Regions from separate parts of the Crassaminicella indica genome, predicted to be linked through region 1. Evidence: riboswitches for the same ligand, from Rfam matches in the RefSeq annotation. Region 1 holds a riboswitch; each other region holds the start of a gene.

What was found. Region 1 has a riboswitch for thiamine pyrophosphate ahead of thiD (bifunctional hydroxymethylpyrimidine kinase/phosphomethylpyrimidine kinase). Riboswitches for the same ligand answer to the same signal wherever they lie in the genome.
Region 2: linked by a shared signal. The riboswitch ahead of KVH43_RS08125 (thiamine-binding protein) and the one ahead of thiD (bifunctional hydroxymethylpyrimidine kinase/phosphomethylpyrimidine kinase) in region 1 are both predicted to bind thiamine pyrophosphate.
Region 3: linked by a shared signal. The riboswitch ahead of thiS (sulfur carrier protein ThiS) and the one ahead of thiD (bifunctional hydroxymethylpyrimidine kinase/phosphomethylpyrimidine kinase) in region 1 are both predicted to bind thiamine pyrophosphate.

What each region holds. Positions count from the first base shown of each region.
Region 1 is NZ_CP078093.1:234,140-240,311, reverse strand. Features, by position in the region: gene KVH43_RS01290 (dicarboxylate/amino acid:cation symporter) at 1-24, opposite strand, end outside; gene thiE (thiamine phosphate synthase) at 325-963, opposite strand; gene thiD (bifunctional hydroxymethylpyrimidine kinase/phosphomethylpyrimidine kinase) at 965-1,765, opposite strand; TPP riboswitch at 1,863-1,972, opposite strand; gene KVH43_RS01275 (M3 family oligoendopeptidase) at 2,221-3,900, shown strand; gene yihA (ribosome biogenesis GTP-binding protein YihA/YsxC) at 3,926-4,549, opposite strand; gene lon (endopeptidase La) at 4,539-6,172, opposite strand, start outside.
Region 2 is NZ_CP078093.1:1,729,626-1,735,797, reverse strand. Features, by position in the region: gene KVH43_RS08150 (DUF2922 domain-containing protein) at 141-356, opposite strand; gene KVH43_RS08145 (DUF1659 domain-containing protein) at 390-614, opposite strand; gene KVH43_RS08140 (ABC transporter ATP-binding protein) at 762-1,517, opposite strand; gene KVH43_RS08135 (ABC transporter substrate-binding protein) at 1,531-2,535, opposite strand; gene KVH43_RS08130 (ABC transporter permease) at 2,435-3,313, opposite strand; gene KVH43_RS08125 (thiamine-binding protein) at 3,285-3,575, opposite strand; TPP riboswitch at 3,638-3,747, opposite strand; gene KVH43_RS08120 (TlpA family protein disulfide reductase) at 3,822-4,421, opposite strand; gene KVH43_RS08115 (helix-turn-helix domain-containing protein) at 4,435-4,662, opposite strand; gene KVH43_RS08110 (DUF2975 domain-containing protein) at 4,674-5,168, opposite strand; gene KVH43_RS08105 (2-hydroxyacyl-CoA dehydratase) at 5,328-6,172, opposite strand, start outside.
Region 3 is NZ_CP078093.1:833,824-839,995, forward strand. Features, by position in the region: gene thiC (phosphomethylpyrimidine synthase ThiC) at 1-318, opposite strand, end outside; gene thiH (2-iminoacetate synthase ThiH) at 337-1,440, opposite strand; gene KVH43_RS04005 (thiazole synthase) at 1,440-2,216, opposite strand; gene thiF (sulfur carrier protein ThiS adenylyltransferase ThiF) at 2,228-3,034, opposite strand; gene thiS (sulfur carrier protein ThiS) at 3,036-3,230, opposite strand; TPP riboswitch at 3,325-3,434, opposite strand; TPP riboswitch at 3,483-3,581, opposite strand; gene KVH43_RS04020 (sigma 54-interacting transcriptional regulator) at 3,645-5,348, opposite strand; gene KVH43_RS04025 (3-hydroxybutyryl-CoA dehydrogenase) at 5,506-6,172, opposite strand, start outside.

The DNA.
Region 1 (6,172 bases):
TCCAAGTTCTTTTTTACTACTCATTTCTGCAAGACCTCCTTTTAAATACTGATAGAAATATAATAAAAAAGTGAATAGCTGAAGTGAAAAACATTTTCTACTTTTTATATTATTTTTCTATGCATATGATACAACTTATTTTCTTGATTGTAAACTATTTCGTAATAATATAAGAAATATCATTAAAACATCATTGAATAATAGATATTTTTTATAAAGACAAAATGAAAAAATATTCAAGAAAGGTAAAATCCCGAATATGCAAAATATTGGGGATTTTTTTTATGAAGAAAATATGTTAATTTCATATAAATGAAGAAAGAGTTATTTGAATAAATTATTCAAGTATATTGCAGCTTCCTTTGGGTTATCTTGATTTAATATTGCAGAAACTACAGCAATACAATTTACTCCTCTATTGATAAGTGTTGATGCATTATTTAATGTGATCCCACCAATGGTTACAATAGGAATAGATACTTTAGCTTGAATGTCGTGAAAAACTTTTTCTGATATGACCTTTGCATCATTTTTAGTGCTGGTAGGAAATACAGCTCCAACACCTAGATAGTCAGCATTATTTTTTTCAGCAAGCATAGCGTCTTCTACAGTTCTTGCTGATATACCTATAATCTTTTCAGGACCTAATATTTTTCGAGCAACGGTTAATGGTAAATCGCTTTGTCCTAAATGAACACCATCAGCATCTACGGCTTGAGCAATGTCTACTCGATCATTGATAATCAGTGGTATATCATATTTTTTGCATAAATATTTCATTTTGAGAGCATTATTATAAAATTCTCTTGATGAAGATTTTTTTTCTCTTAATTGTAAAAGCTTTACACCTCCGTCAAGAGCCATTTCTACTTTATGGTAAAGTGTATCAAAATCCATTTTAGCATCATCTGTTACTAAATAAATGGTTTTATGCATTGTTTTTGATATGCTGTATTTTTGCATTTTATAAAACACCTGCCTTTTTATAAAGTTCATAAAAGTGATGTGTAGGACCTACTCCATGACCAATAGAAAATCCATGTTTAATAGCTATTGTGATATATTCTTTTGCTTTTTTTACTGCTTTATAAATATGCATTCCATTTGCTAAATTGGCAGTAATAGCTGATGATAAGGTGCATCCTGTACCATGAGTATGGGTGGCTTTGATTCTTTCTTGATCAAATAAATAAAATTCTTTTCCATCATATAAAACATCTGTGGCTGTTTTTGAAAGATGTCCGCCTTTTACTAATACAAAATTAGGACCTAGATAATGTAAGTCTTTTGCTGCTAGTTTCATTTTTTCTAAATCTTCTATTTTGTAGCCTAATATTTCCTCTGCTTCTGGAAGATTTGGCGTAATTAACGTGGTCATAGGCAGTAATTTTTCAATGAGTGCTTTTTTTGCTTTTGGCTTTAATAGATTATATCCGCTTTTTGAAATCATAACAGGATCTAGTACTAATGGTGGAAGGTCGTATTTTTTAAGGGTATTGGCAATTATTTCAATAGTTTCTGTTTTAGATACCATTCCAATTTTTATACCGTGAACATGAATATCATCAAAAATTGCTTTGATCTGATTGGCAATTACAGTTGGGGTAATATCTTGTACATCAAAGACGCCTTGTGTATTTTGAGCAGTAACTGCTGTAATGATACTCATACCAAATGTAGCGTGGGCTGAAAATGTTTTTAAATCTGCTTGAATTCCTGCACCTCCGCTGCTATCAGATCCTGCAATAGTTAAACAATGCTTCATATTATTGCTCCTTTCTTAAGAATGAAGAGAAATAAGCATTCCGATTTTATTGATAAAAATAAAAAGCACTCATCCAACAAGGATTAGTGCAATCATTTTACTTTATGTATTGCTTCCCTACGCTGGCATGATCCAGATCAGGTGAAAGGGTCAAAGAATCGACATTCTTACTCTCAGCTGGTTTTACCAGCTCCCCTAGCTTTTGGAATATTCTATTTGATTTTATGATACTACGATTACAAAAAATTTACAAGCTAGAAATATATATAAAAAGTGGATAGATAATCTTTGTATCAGCTATTATGTTATAATATATTTGTTAAGTATAATATAATAACCTTCATTTTCTTAATGAAGTGAGTTTTGAAGGTTTATTATTTTTTCATGGAATGAACTATTTTTATGAGTGTTGAGTGTAAAAAATAAATACAGTTTTTGGTTAGGAAGGTGAAATGATGAAATTCAGTGAATACGAATACAAAAGACCTGATATAAAAGCTTTTGAGGAACAATTTAATCAATTGTTAAATGCTTTTATTAAAGCAGAAAATTACAAAGAACAAGATGCTTTGATGCTAAAGATTAATGAATTAAGAAATGAATTTGAGTCTATGGAGCAGATTGCTTATATCAGATATACGATAAATACCCAAGATAAAGCATATGAAGAGGAACAAAACTATTTTGATGAAAATAGTCCTATTTATGAAGGATTAGTTGCCAAATATTATGATGCATTAGTGAATTCAAAATATAAAGAGCATTTAAAGGAAAAATGGGGAGAGCAGCTTTTTAATATTGCAAAGCTTAAGGTGAAGAGCTTTTCACCAGAGATTATTGATGATTTAAAGCTTGAAAATAAGCTGATGAGCGAATATACTAAGCTTTTATCATCAGCTAAAATATATTTTGAAGGGAAAGAGAGAACTCTTCCACAGTTAAGACCTTTTCAAATGTCATCGGATATAAAGCTGCGAAAGAGAGCTAATGAAGCAAAATATAACTTTTTCAAGGAAAATGAAGAAAAGTTTGATGAAATATATGATAAGTTAGTAAAGGTAAGAACAACTATGGCTCAAAAGCTAGGCTATGACAATTTTGTGGAGCTTGGTTATATTCGTATGCTTAGAACAGATTATGATGCAGACATGGTTAAATTTTTAAGAGAGCAAGTAAAAGCATATATTGTGCCTGTGGCTACAAAATTAAGAGAAAAGCAAAGAAAGAGATTAAATTTAGAAAGCTTGAAATATTATGATGAAATCCTTATATTTTTAGATGGGAATGCAAAACCTAAAGGAGATGCTAAGGCGATACTTCAAGCTGGAAAGAAAATGTATGAAGCATTATCTAATGAAACGAAAATATTTTTTGAATACATGATGGAGCATGAATTGATAGATGCTTTAAGCAGGAGTGGAAAGGCTCCAGGAGGATATTGTACATATATTGCTAAATATAAAGCTCCTTTTATATTTTCAAACTTTAATGGTACGGGAGATGATATAGATGTATTGACACATGAAGCAGGTCATGCTTTTCAAGTTTATGAAAGTAGACAGTATGATATACCTGAATATCATTTTCCGACTTTAGATGCTTGTGAAATACATTCTATGAGCATGGAGTTTTTTACTTATCCGTGGATGGAACTATTTTTTGAAGATGTGAAGAAATATAAGTTTGGTCATTTAACCGAAGCTTTTTTGTTTATTCCTTATGGTGTTGTTGTAGATGAATTTCAACATTATGTATATGAACATCCAAATGCAACACCGAAGGAAAGGAAAAATATGTGGAGAGCAATAGAGAAAAAATATCTTCCTCATAGGGACTATGATGGAAATGAATTTTTAGAAAATGGGGGGTATTGGTACCAACAGGGACATATATTTAAAAATCCATTTTATTATATTGATTATGTATTAGCAGAAATCTGTGCATTCCAATTTTTAAAAAAATCAAGAGATGATTTTGATAGAGCATGGAAAGATTATCTAAAGCTTTGTAGGGCTGGAGGAAGTAAATCCTTTTTAGAATTAGTAGACCTTGCCAATTTAGATTCTCCTTTTAAAGATGAAAGTATAAAGTCAGTTGCTGAAGAAATAGAAAAATATTTAAAAAACACTATGTAGTTGTAAATACATAGTGTTTTTTGATTTACTTAATTGTCTGCTCTGCTTCAAAATCAAATCCATTTACTTTAAAAATTTCAGTAATGAACTGCCAAAGCTCTTCTTTTCCTTCTCTAGTATCTGAAGAAACAGGCAATAATATATCTTCACTTTCCATGCAAAGCTCTTTTCGTATAATATTTAGCTGCTTTTGTCTTTGGCCTCTTTTTATTTTATCCAATTTTGTAGCAATAACAATACCATTAAAGCCAAAATGCTTAATCCAGCTATACATATGCTTATCTTGTTGTGTAGGAGCATGACGAATATCTACAAGCTGAAAAACATCTATCAGATTTTTTCTATTATTTAAGTATGTATCCATCATTTTTCCCCATTGTTTTTTGCTAGCTTTAGCTACTTTAGCATAACCATATCCTGGCAAATCTACAAATCGAAACTGTTTATTTATCTCATAAAAGTTAATAGTTTGAGTTTTTCCAGGGCTAGAGCTAGTTCTAGCTAGTTTTCTTCTATTTACTAAAAGATTGATAAGAGATGATTTTCCTACATTTGACCTGCCAGCTAAAGCAATTTCTGGTAGATCATCTTGAGGATATTGTTCTTCTTTTACTGCACTTATAATAATTTCTGCACTTTTAATCTTCATCATTTTCTTCCTTCCGAACTAATGCATGTTCTAAAACTTGATCCATATTTTCTACAAGTACAAATGTTAATTTCTTTCTTACATTTTCTGGGATATCTTCTATATCCTTTTCATTATCAATAGGTAATAATATTTTTGTAATACCTGCTCTATTTGCAGCTAATACTTTTTCTTTAATTCCACCTACAGGTAAGACTCTACCTCTTAGTGTAATCTCTCCTGTCATTGCTACATTTTTGTTAATAGGTATTTTAGTAAGCTCTGATATAACTGCGGTCGCCATAGTAATTCCTGCAGAAGGTCCATCCTTTGGTATAGCTCCTTCTGGTATATGTATATGAATATCAAGCTTTTGATAAAAATCTTCTGGTATCTTTAATGATTCAATCTTAGAGCGAATATAACTAATTCCAGCTCTTGCAGATTCTTTCATTACATCTCCGAGCTGACCTGTTAGTACAAGCTTGCCATTTCCTTTCATAGTTGTTACTTCTATGGATAAAGTATCTCCACCGACCCTTGTCCAAGCAAGACCTGTTACAACACCGATCTCATGATTTTCTTTAATCTTTTCATATCTATATTTTTTTCTTCCAAGATAATTAATTAGATTACTGGTATTTATTCGAACAATTTTTATCTTCTTCTCAACTATTTTCTTTGCAGCTTTTCTACATAATGTGGCAATTTGTCTTTCTAAATTTCTAACACCAGATTCCCTTGTATAGTAGTTAATTACATCTCGAAGTGTTTGTTCTGATATTTGAAGATTATTTTCTTCAAGCCCATGCTCTTTTTTTTGCTTAGGAAGTAGGTATTTTTTTGCAATTTTTAATTTCTCTTCTTCTGTATATCCAGATACCTCTATAACTTCCATTCTATCAAGTAGAGGTCTTGGAATAGTTCCTAAACTATTTGCTGTTGTAATAAACATTACTTTAGATAAATCAAATGGAACTTCTAAATAATGATCTGTAAATTCTTTATTTTGTTCAGGATCTAGTACTTCTAATAATGCAGATGCTGGGTCCCCTCTAAAATCATGACTCAATTTATCAATTTCATCGAATAGAAATACAGGGTTTTTAGAACCACATTCTTTGATTGAAGCCATTATTCTTCCCGGTATAGCTCCTACATAAGTTCGGCGATGACCTCTAATCTCTGCTTCATCTCGAACACCTCCAAGAGACATTCTTACAAACTTTCGATTTAAACTTCTCGCAATAGATTTTGCAATAGAAGTCTTTCCTACTCCAGGAGGGCCTACCAAGCAAAGAATAGGTCCTTTCATACTTTTAGACAGCTGTCTTATTGCTAGATATTCTAAAATTCTTTCTTTAACATCCTTTAGTCCATAATGATCTTCATCTAATATGACTTTTGCTTTTTTAATATCAATTCGGTCTTTGCTTTCCTTTGCCCACGGAAGCTCTAAAATCCAATCTACATAATTTCTGATTACACCACTTTCAGCGGAGCTTGGAGATAATTTAAAAAGCCTATTAAGCTCCTTATTTACCTTCTTTTTAACTTCTTTAGGAAGCTTTGCTTTTTTGATTCTTTCTTTGTATTCCTCTGTTTCTTCGTAAAAATCTCCTTCTTCTCCTAATTCCTCTTGAA
Region 2 (6,172 bases), 1.3 Mb from region 1:
GTAAGATAATGGAGTTTTTTCTGAATAAACCTATTTTTCATATGTTCTTTTTATAGCTTCAATGGATGAATTTTTATAAATGCAAAAAATATATACTTCTTTAATAAAAAGTAGCTTGGGATTCCCCAAGCTACTTTTTATTAAATGATTTCATCAATATCTGTTGTAACAATTCTTGCAGAATCAATACCTGTTAGCTCACCACTGTTGGTTTGAAATATGTTCTTATCAATTATTACCTGCATTGCTGATTCTACTTGCTCTTTTGTCAAATCCTCCTTTGCATTGTCTACAGATATTTTTGTAGTTTTGCCACCTTGATTTTGAAAAATCATCTCTAATCTCTTTGTTAACAATCATAACACCTCCTTTTCTTATTTGCTTTCTGACTAAGCTTCTACTATTTCTTTTTCATCTACCCTTTCAACTTCAAGGGCTTTGCTGTTTTGCAGCCCAATCAAGGTAGTTGCGACATCATAGATGTCTTGATCCTTCGCAGTAGGCTTGATGTTTGAATAGGTTCTGCTTCTCTTTTTTTCATTTCCATTGTCATCCATTCCATTACTAAAAGTAATCTTTAGCTTTGAAGGACCCATTTTTACACTTACTGCCATATTTATCTCCTCCTTTCATTTATATAGATGATATTTTTTAAAAAAGTTTAGTATCAAAAAATAAAAATATCTGTTAAATTAATTGCTATCATATTCTCCAATAAAAAAAGATCAGACTCATACACTTGCTTAAGCCTGATCTTTTCATTATTTTAATGCATCCATCAATATTTTTTTATAGTTTAAAAAGCTTTCTGTAACAACAATATCTTTTTTCCTCGGTCTTTCAAAACTTATTCTTACTTCTTTTAAAACTCTTGCAGGTCTTTGACTAAGTACATAAATTCTATCTGATAAATAAATTGCTTCCTCTATATCATGAGTAATAAAAAGAACTGATCTTTTAAATTGACGCCATATGTCAAGAAGCCACTCCTGCATTTTTGAACGATTAATTGCATCTAATGCTCCAAATGGCTCATCAAGCAGCAAAAGCTCACTATCTACTAAGAATGTTCGAAGAAGTGCAGCCCTTTGTCGCATCCCACCTGATAATTCATTAGGGTATGCTTGTTCAAATCCTTCTAATCCAAAAGTATCAAAATACTTTTTTACCTCTTTTTTTGCCTCTCTTTTATTTTTTCCTTGAATTTCAAGAGGCAATATCACATTATCTATGAGCGTTCTCCAGGGCATTAGTAAATCCTTTTGGTGCATATAACTTGCTCTTTGATTAGATTTTTCTAAAGGTTCTCCATCTATTTCTACTAAACCTTCATATGCTTTCTCTAATTTTGTAATAATATGAAACAAAGTACTTTTTCCACAGCCACTAGGACCTATTATGGAAACAAATTCTCCCTTGTTTACATATAAGTTGATATTCTCTAATACCTTTAAGACATCTCTTTTGGAAATATAATCCATATGCACATTAGTTAACCTAATTTTAGGTGTTTGCATTTCTTTCTACTCCTTATTCTTTAGGTAAAAATTCATTAGTAAATGCAGCGTCTATATCAATTTTCTTTGCAATTAAAGCTCTATCGAAAAGCCAATTTGTATAATTTTCCCATACTTCTCTTTTCTGAATTCCCCATTGGCTTGCCTCTGCCTTATACTTATCACTCAAGAATTTCTGACTTTCAACAACTAACTCCTTATTTAATTCTGGTGCGTATTTTAATAAAATATCAGCAGCCTCAACAGGATTTTTTATAGCATACTCATATCCTTTACTTGTAGCTTCCATAAATTTCTTTACTAAATCCTTCTTCTCATTTATATTTTTTTCATTAGTGATAATAACAGGTGTATAATAATCAAGAGCAGAATCTTCTTTTCCTAAATCAATATAATTTAGTTCAATTCCCTTAAGCTTTGCTTCAATCCCTGTCCATCCTTCAAAAATCCATGCAAAATCAATATCCTTTTTACTTGAAGCAAAAAAATCTGTTGCCCCACTAGTAAGGATTTGAACTTTTTTTACATCTGCTCCATGCTTGTCCATCAGTGCCTTTAACGTTGCTTTCTCGATAGGAGAACCCCAACCACCATATCTTTTTCCTTCAAAATCCTTTGGTGTTTTAATCCCCTTTTCTTTCAAAGATGCAAAGCCTGATGTATTATGCTGTATAACTGCCGCAATAGATACCACAGGAACATCTTCTACTCTAGCTAATGTTACTTGCTCTTGATAGCTTATACCAAACTGTGCTTTATCTGATGCTACTAGCTGTTCTGCAGTTCCTTCTGCTGGTTGAATAATTTCAACATCTAGTCCCATATCTTTATAATATCCTTTATCCTTTGCAACATAAAGACCTGTATGGTTTGTATTTGGCGTCCAATCTAGTGTTACCGTAATTTTTTGAAGTTTATTATCTTCCTTTTGTACTTCCTCTTTCTTCTCGGCACAACCTGATAAACCTAAAACCATTACCAATAGAACGATCAATAAATTTTTTACTTTTTTTAACATGTAAATCTCTCCTTTGATTTGTTTGCTGATTCCACGGCATAATTTTTTTTGAAACTCTTTCAATCAATTGAAATATGCCAATGCTTAAGATCACCACGACAAATATATCTGCAAATAAAGCTGCTATACGAAAAGAGTTCATGGCACGAGTCATATATACTCCTAAACCACTTTTAGCTCCAATCCATTCTGCCAAAACAGCACCCATAATGCTGTAAGTAGCTGCAATTTTCAACCCTGAAAAAAATGCTGGCAGTGTGGCTGGCATCTGTACCTTTATAAATATTTGAAAAGGCTTTGCACCCATAACCTTCATCAAATTGATAAGATCTTGATCTACAGTCTCTAGTCCTTCTATAACACTTACAGCAATAGGAAAAAAACAAACCAACACAACAATTACAATTTTGGGCAAAATCCCAAATCCCAGCCAAATCATAAAAAGAGGTGCTAAAGCAATAATAGGAACAGTCTGGGATATGACAAATATCGGATAGATGATTTTTTTCAGAAGTTCATACTTATTCATCAGTCCTGCTGCAAAAATTGCAAATATAGTAGCTATAACAAAGCCTATACTAGCTTCAACAATAGTAGTTTTTGTATGTTCCCACAAAATTTGCCTATATTCGATCAAAGCACTTATTATAGAAGATGGTGCTGGAAGTATATATTTTGGTATATTATATATTTTTATAAGTATTTCCCATAAAATAATTAAAAAAACAATAAAAGCAATGGGTAGTACTTTATCTCCTGTATTTTCCCACTTTTTCATGCATAGTCACGCCCTCTGGTTTATAGTCAATTTTTACCATAGAAATAACTCTACTGGCTCCTTCTTCTACACAAATTTCCTGTGCTCTTTTTACAATGTCTAAAAGCTTATCTAAATCTCCCTCCATGGTAGTTTCCATAGGCCCTACTTCATACTTTACACCACTTTTATCAATAAGCTCAATCACTTTGTCTACTACGGGATATATCCTTTCTTCTAAAACTACAGGCAAAACCTGTATACTTACGTTTACATTTGCCATTTTTTCGCTCCTCTCTAAATCTTTAAAATTTTTCCAACAAAAAAATGCTGCTCAGAATAGGCAGCAGTTTTTATGTGCATTCCCTACGCTGGCATTACCCAGATCAGGTCTCATGGTCGGAATATTTTTTATTCCCTCTCAGCCAAAAACATCAGCTCCCATTGATTATTTTATTTACTATTTTTAGTATATACTTTTTTTGAATAAAATCAATACTTTTCTACTCAAGGTGTATTTTATAAATATTTATTTTGTATTTTCTACCATTTTAAGCTTTTCTATGATCGCTTTCCTATAATCTTCTTCTGAACGTCCTCCATTATATACATCTCCCACAATATTTCCCTTCTCATCTACAAATATTGTAGTAGGAAAAAAAGTCACGAAATCTAACAACTGCTTCTTCAACACATCATCAGGAATCAAAACACGAAAATCAGCATTTGACTTTTTCATGATTTTTTGTGCAGCTTCTACAGTATCTTCATCATCTCCAGCATCAACACATATGCCTATAATATTTGATCCTTTAGGTAAATTTTTATAAGCCTTTCCTATATCCGGCATTTCTTCTACACAAGGGCTACAAAAAGTTCCCCAAATATTCACCATAGTAATTTTATAATCCTTAAAAATATCTGAAGTGATTTTCTCACTATTCAGATCTTTCGTTTCAAATCCTGATATATTAAGATTACTAAATTTTTCATTATATTCTTCATACTGCTGTGATTCTTCTTCTTCTGTTAACATGATAGGATCAGCTGGTCCTATTATAACCGCTACTGCCAATAAACAAATTATACTTGCTAAAATTATTAATAATATCTTGAATGGCTTCTTCATCTTTACCTCCAGTTTATAAAATCTCTGATTTTTTTTTATCAGGAACATATTCTAATAAATCCCCTGGCTGACAATTAAGTTCTCTACATATAGCTTCTAATGTTGTAAATCTTATAGCCTTTGCTTTGTTATTTTTAAGTATAGATAAATTAGCATTTGTAATCCCCACTCTTTCTGCAAGCTCTGTAAGAGAGATTTTTCTCTTTGCCATCATCACATCTAAATTTATAACAATCCCCATAGCAACCTCCTCTAAATAGTAAAATCATTTTCTTCTTTTACTTCAACAGCTTGCTGGAAAACTTTTGATAATACTAAAATAAAACAACCCGAAAAGAAAAATATAAAAAATTCCATATCTGTATGAACGCCTTTCATATCTATAGTTATAAGATTAAAATCTACATATTTAGGATTTATAAAAAAGTTAATCAAATAGCATCCTGTAATAATAAAGCATTCTATAGCTATATTTCTTAATCTTTTTACATTTTCTCTTATAAATGGATTTACATATATTAAAGAATCTAAAATTTGTCTTAAATGAAAAATAATCATCATCAAGGAAATACTGCCTATTACAAACAAAGTATAAATAATGCTTTTTCTGATCAAACTTATATTTAAATCATTACTTGATAATACATGAATGGATAAATAGATAAACATTCCAACCCCAATAGTAAGCAAAATATTTAACAAAATCTTTAAAGCACTAGTTAAAGATCCTTTTCCATAATACCTCATACACATACCTCCCTTATTATTTTACTAATCTATATTACCATGCTATAAAATGTTTTTCAATATTTTTTTATCGAAAAACGATAACTTATTGTTTCCTCGCTTTTTTTATAATTCTAAATACACTAACATTAAAAGGACTTCTCCTGAGAAGTCCTTTTATTATGCATAGCTTTCTTCCTTTTCTAAATTTTTGAAGGCTACTGAAAGCATAAGCTTTATACGATTGATTTGATTCACTTCACTTGCACCAGGATCATAATCAATAGGCACAATATTGGCTTTTGGATAGCTTCTTCTAAGCTCCTTAATCATTCCCTTTCCTGTAATATGATTAGGAAGACACGCAAATGGCTGAAGACACAAGATATTTTCTGTACCACTTTCTATTAACTCCACCATTTCTGCTGTTAGGAACCAACCTTCTCCTGTTTGATTACATAAGGATAAATGTTTTTTTGCAAGATGAGCTAACTCATAAATTTCTTTTGGAGGTTCAAACCGACTGCTCTTCTTTAGAAGCTTTCTCATATCCTTTCTATAAGTTTCAATCCCGTTTATAGTAATGTTTCCCATAATCATTCCTATAAAGCTTCCAGACAATTTTTCATACTTTGTTTTGCGATCATACGCACAGTATAATAAAAAATCCGTAAGATCTGGTACAACTACCTCTGCTCCTTCTGCTTCTAAAAAGTCTACCACATGATTATTCGCATCTGGATGAAATTTTACTAGTATTTCTCCTACTACACCTACTCTTGGTTTTACTAAATCTTCATCGATTGGTAAATTATCAAAGTCTTCAACAATTTTTTTTATATTTTCTTTAAAATCCTTTTTCCTACCTCTAAGTAAGCTTTCTTTGCATTTTTTTACCCATTTTTGATACAAAGCATTGGCTGAGCCTTTTATTTTTTCATAAGGACGAACTCTTAATAAAACTCTCATTAAAAGATCTCCATAAATAAGCCCCATCATTAAATTATCTAGTGTAGTGGGCTTTA
Region 3 (6,172 bases), 600 kb from region 1:
AGTTTTTCCATAAGAGCTTAGATCCATAATCGCTTCAGCCTTCATATCAATAGCTGTCTTAACCTTTTCAAGCTCTTTTTCTATATCACAGCAATCCTTTGAAATACCTAAGTTTACATTTATTTTTGTTCTTAATCCTTCTCCAACCCCCTCTGGATTTAAGCTTTTATGATTCTTATTTGCAGGAATAATCACCTTCCCTTCTGCAATCAAATTTTTTAAAACTTCTACATCTATATTTTCCTTTTTTGATACAAGCTCCATTTCCTTTGTGATTATACCTTTTCTAGCTGCATCCATTTGTGTTGTATATGTCATTTTTATTCCTCTCCTTTTCTATATTTGCATCCAATCCTTAAATACTGGCTGATACCCTTTTGATAAAATAACATTCTTCATCTCTTCTACGCTTCTATTATCTGATATCTCAAATTGTCCTTCTCCCTTATCATTACTGCTGTGTCCTCCTACTTCTGTGCTTACCCCTGCAGACATTTTGGTAACGCCTAGAGGGATTAAGTGATCTCTAAAGCTTGCTCTTTCCCTAGTAGATAATGTAATCCCTAAATATGGCATAAAAATCCTTAAAGCTAGTAAATACTGAACAATATTTTTATCACTCACATTATGAACTTCATCAAAGCATCCTGCATGAGGACGAATACGAGGTGGTGATATACTAATACATACATCTGGGTATTTGTTTTGGAGATAATTAGCATGAAGTCCACTCATAAAAGCTTCTCTTCTCCATTCATTTAGCCCTAAAAGAGCTCCAATATTCACATTCCTCATCTTAGCTTTGCATCCTCTTTCAGGTGTATCTAATCTAAAATGATAATCTTTTTTAGGTCCTGATATATGTACCCGATCGTAAATCTTCTCATCATATACCTCTTGATAAACAGCTAAGTTATCTACCCCTGCTTCTACCATTCTTTCATAATCCTCTTGCGTTAAGGGATATACTTCAATCCCAACAGAATCAAAATATTTCTTTAGAATCTTTACTGCATCTATAATATAAGATACTGGTGTAGCATTAGGGGATTCTCCTGTTAAAACAAGAATATGCTTAAGTCCTGTTTTAGCAATAGAAATAGCTTCCCTTTCTATTTCTTCTGGGGATAATTTTTTTCTTTTAATATTGTTATCCACATTAAACCCACAATAAGCACATCTATTCACACAGAAGTTTCCTATATACATTGGAGTAAATAATAATATGGTCTTTCCAAAATGCTGTAATGATAAAGCATGTGCCTTTTGTGCCATTTCTTCTAAAAAACTTTCTGCCTTTGGAGACAATAGTGCTAAAAAATCATAAATATTTATTTTATTTTTATTTAGTATTCTTTTAATCTCTGTTGATGTAACATTTTCAAAAAAAGCATCATAATCAAAATCCTTAAAATTTATATAAACATCATAAAAGCCCATCAAAACTCACCTTCATTCAAAAATCCTGTAAGTGGAGAAGAAGCAATAGCACATTTTTTAGTAGCTCCTAATTTTGAAAGATATGCAGTTCTTCCTGCTATTACTGCAAGAGAGAATGCTTTTGCCATATTTACAGGGTCATCAGAAGTAGCAATAGCTGTATTTACTAAAACTGCTGCTGCACCCATTTCCATAGCTTCAGCCGCCTCTGATGGCTTTCCAATTCCTGCATCTACAATGATTGGTAAATCTATTTCGTCAATCAAAATCTCAATAAGCTCCTTCGTCCTAATTCCTCTATTTGTTCCTATAGGTGCCCCCAAAGGCATTACTGCTGCTGCACCTGCATCTACCAATCTCTTTGCACTCATAAGATCAGGACTCATATAAGGAAGTACAACAAAGCCTTCCTTTGATAAAATTTCCGTTGCTTTAATAGTTTCTTGATTATCAGGAAGTAAATACTTATGATCAGATATAACCTCAATCTTTACCCAATCACCACAGCCCATAGCCCTTGCAAGTCTTGCAATCCTCACAGCTTCTTCTGCATTTCTTGCTCCAGAGGTATTTGGAAGCCATATAACATCTTTGGAAATATATTCAAGGATATTTTCTTCCTTAGCTTCAAGATCAACTCTTCTCACCGCCATTGTAACTACTTGAGTTTCAGAGCTTTTAATAACATCAGGTATAATTTTTTTACTCGGAAATTTTCCAGTCCCAATGAACAATCTGCTTTTTAATTCAATTCCTCCAATTTTCAATAAATCCATTCCATCATCTCCTAAACTTCATATTCTTCTAAAATAATCCTAAGCACTGTATTCGCTTGATGATTTGCGGCGATAGCAACTCTCGGTGCCATGAGTCCACAGCCCGGCTTTGCTTCTGATATTTCATCTCCAACTAAATAGAAGCGATCTCTCACTATTTTTGTTTTTATTGTATTATTCGAAAAATATCCAGCCATTCCAGAGGCTGCAACGATATATTTCTCAGGAAGCTTAGATAAAGCTGTATTGACTAAAGTTGCTTTACACATAGGATTGTCCAATGCTTCCACAATAATATCCGCATCTTCAAAGCAATCCTTTATATTGCTTTCATCAAGGTATAAATCTTTTGTTTCAACATCTACAAAAGGATTAATATTTTTTAGGACATCTTTTATTGCTTCTGTTTTTTTCATTCCTATATGCTTTGTAAAATACTGCTGCCTATTTAAATTGCTTGGCTCAACTACATCAAAATCTATAAGCACTAGTTTTCCTATTCCTAATCTTGCTAAAGAGACAGCTACATTTGAACCAAGTCCCCCAAGTCCTGCAATCCCTACACATGCCTTTTTTACTTTTTCATGAACTCCCGGTGTATGTCTAGCTACTAGTAAAGCTTCTAACTCCTCTTCATTTGGAATTTCTCCTCTTATAATGAGAGTAAGTCTGTCATCCTTCTTCAAAGGTGCATCTTCTCTTAAAATAAATCCGTTTAAAACAACAATATCTGCTTCCTTTTTTACAAAATCACGAATTCCAAAGGCTGTAGATCTTTCATTTACAATAACCGGCTTTTCATTTACATATATTTTCAAATCAACCACCTCCAACAAAGCTTACGATCTCTACTTTATCTGCTTTGTTTAATACATGCTCATTATATTTTTCTTTTGGAATAATTGTAAGATTTACTTCTACAACTACCTTTTCTTCATTCAAATCTAATTTTTTCAACATCTCACAAATAGTTATCTCTGAATCAAAATCCATTTCTTTTCCATTGATTATCATGCTTTTCCCTCCTTTCTTTTACGCTTTATCCCAAAAACACATTAAAATTAATATATTAAAAAAGTGCGAATTCATAGAGAATTCGCACTTTAAATAATAGCGTACAAAATATTCCCTACGTTGGCATTACCCAAATCAGGTTATACGGGTCAGAGATTTCATCTCTTTCTCAGCCCATCAACATGAGCTCCCCATAGTTTATAAAATTTTCCATTTTAAAAAGCTTACCCTAGGGTAAGCTTTAAAAATAATCATTTTTATCTTTAGCTTCCCTACGGCAGTATTAACTGCATCAGGTTATAAGGGTTAGGATTTCTCCCTCTCAGCCAAAAGGCACCCCTAGCATTTCTATTCTATTCTCTTTTATTGTAATCCTTAATTATGATTTTGTAAAGTTTTTGATTATATACCTAATTATTCTAATCCATATCTCTTCAATTTCTTATAAAGTCCTACACGGCTAATTCCAAGAGATTTCGCTGTTTGATATTTGTTTCCATTATTCTCTTTCAAACAGGCTACTATCATATCTTTCTCCATTTCTTCTACCATCTCTTTTAATGACTTATTTCCTATAGGATAGTTTTTTTTATCATTTTTAGTAAGTCTTGTTGGTAAATGCTTTGGTTTTATTATTAAGTCTGAATCTAAAAGGTTTATAGCCCTTTCAATAACATTTTCAAGCTCTCTTATATTTCCAGGCCAAGCATATTTTTTTAATATTTCTATCGCTCCCTGAGAAATCCCTTCTACATAAATACCTAATCTATTAGATAATTTCATTTTAAGTTCATTAGCAAGGGCTTCTATATCTTCTTTTCTTTCTCTAAGAGGAGGTATCTTAATAGACATTACATTTAATCTATAAAAAAGGTCTTCACGAAATTCACCATTCTTCACTAGAGCATCTAAATCTTTATTCGTAGATGAAATAATTCTAACATCTATTTTTCGAATCACATTCCCTCCAAGTCTTTCTACCTCTTTTTCCTGAAGAACCCTTAAAAGCTTTGCCTGCATAGCAAAAGGCATATCCCCTATCTCATCTAACAAAATCGTTCCTCCATTTGCAAGCTCAAATTTCCCTTCCTTTCCTCCCTTTTTAGCACCTGTAAAAGCACCCTCTTCATATCCAAACAATTCTGATTCTAGTAATTCTGCTGGTATAGCTGCACAGTTTATTTTTACAAAAGGTCCTAAATATCTATTGCTAGCATTATGAATAGAATGAGCAAAAAGCTCCTTACCTGTTCCACTCTCTCCTGTAATAAGAACATTAGAACTCGTTTTTGCTGCTTTCATTGCCATATCCTTTACAATACTCATACTCGGACTTTCTCCTACTAAATCTTGAAAGGAATATTTTGCAGACCTCTCCTTATTAAGTTCACTTTTATAGTAAGCAATCTCCTTCTCTAGTTTGGATATTTTTTTACTAAGTGTTTGAAAATCTCTTATATCCTTAAACATAACCTTTCCAACTGCACCAATAATTCTTCCATCCTTTTTAATAGGAACACGCATAGAGATCATTCTTTTATTTTTTATTTCCTGAATTTCTCCCACTTCCATAATTCCAGTTTCTAATACAACATGAAGTCTTGTATTCTCAATAACCTCTGCTACATGTTTTCCTTCAGGCTCTGATATATCTAAAAATTCTTTATAGGCTTTACTCATCATAGTAATGATTCCATTTTCATCAACAACAGTAACCCATTCATTGGCTGTATCCAAAATAGTATTTAGTATTTCTATATATATCTTATCCTTATCCATTTCTTTGCTCATTTTTCTATAATTAGTAATATCATGGAATAAAGCCATTGCTCCTTCAACATTTCCTTCTAATATCATTGGCATCATACTCATTCTATACTGTCTTTTATTGATGCAAACATTCCTATTTAATTCCTCTTTTCCTGTTTTCACAATAATAGGAAGTCTACAGTTTGGAATAATCTTGTGAATATGTTTTCCTATAATATCCTCTTTTTTTAAATCAAGTAATTTTTCAGCACGCTGGTTCATGACCATTATATTTCCAGCTTGATCTATTGCTAAAAGTGCATCAGGAATATTATTAATTAAAGCATCAAAGTATTTACTCATGCTCAGCCCTCCTCAAAGCAAGGACAATATATTTACAAAGCATACTTTATACAATTTCACTGAAATTATATCATATATTTTGAATTTCTCAAAACTTGTCGAATTTTGCGTATATTTAAAGCTAATAAAATCCCTTGATACACGTATCAAGAGATTATTATTTTTAATATTGATAAAATCCTTTCCCTGTCTTTCTACCTAAAAGATTTCCCTTCACCATCTTTTTCAACAATGGATGAGGTCTATATTTTGGATCTCCAAATTCTTTGTAAAGCACTTCCATGATCGCTAAATTCACATCATTTCCTATTAAATCAGCTAAAGCTAAAGGACCTATAGGGTGATTTGCACCCAATTTCATAGCTTTATCAATATCTTCAGCACTTGCAATACCTTCTGCTAAAATACCAATAGCTTCATTAATCATAGGAATTAAAATTCTATTTACTACAAACCCTGGGGCCTCTTCTACTTCTACAGGGATTTTATCTATTTTTTTAGTCATTTCTAAAACATTATTTTTAGTTTCTTCAGATGTAGCAACTCCCTTTATAACTTCTACAAGCTTCATAACAGGAACTGGATTAAAAAAATGCATTCCTATAACCTTATCAGGTCTATTAGTTGCAGTAGCTATTTCTGTTATGGAAAGTGATGATGTATTAGTAGCTAAAATAGTTTCTTTTTTACAAACTTTATCCAGCTCTGCAAATATTTCTTTCTTTTTTTCAATACATTCTACTGCTGCTTCTACTACTAGATCTACATCTACTATATCCATCCCCGTAGTAGTTGTTATTCTTCCTAATATCTCATTTTTCTCTTTCTCA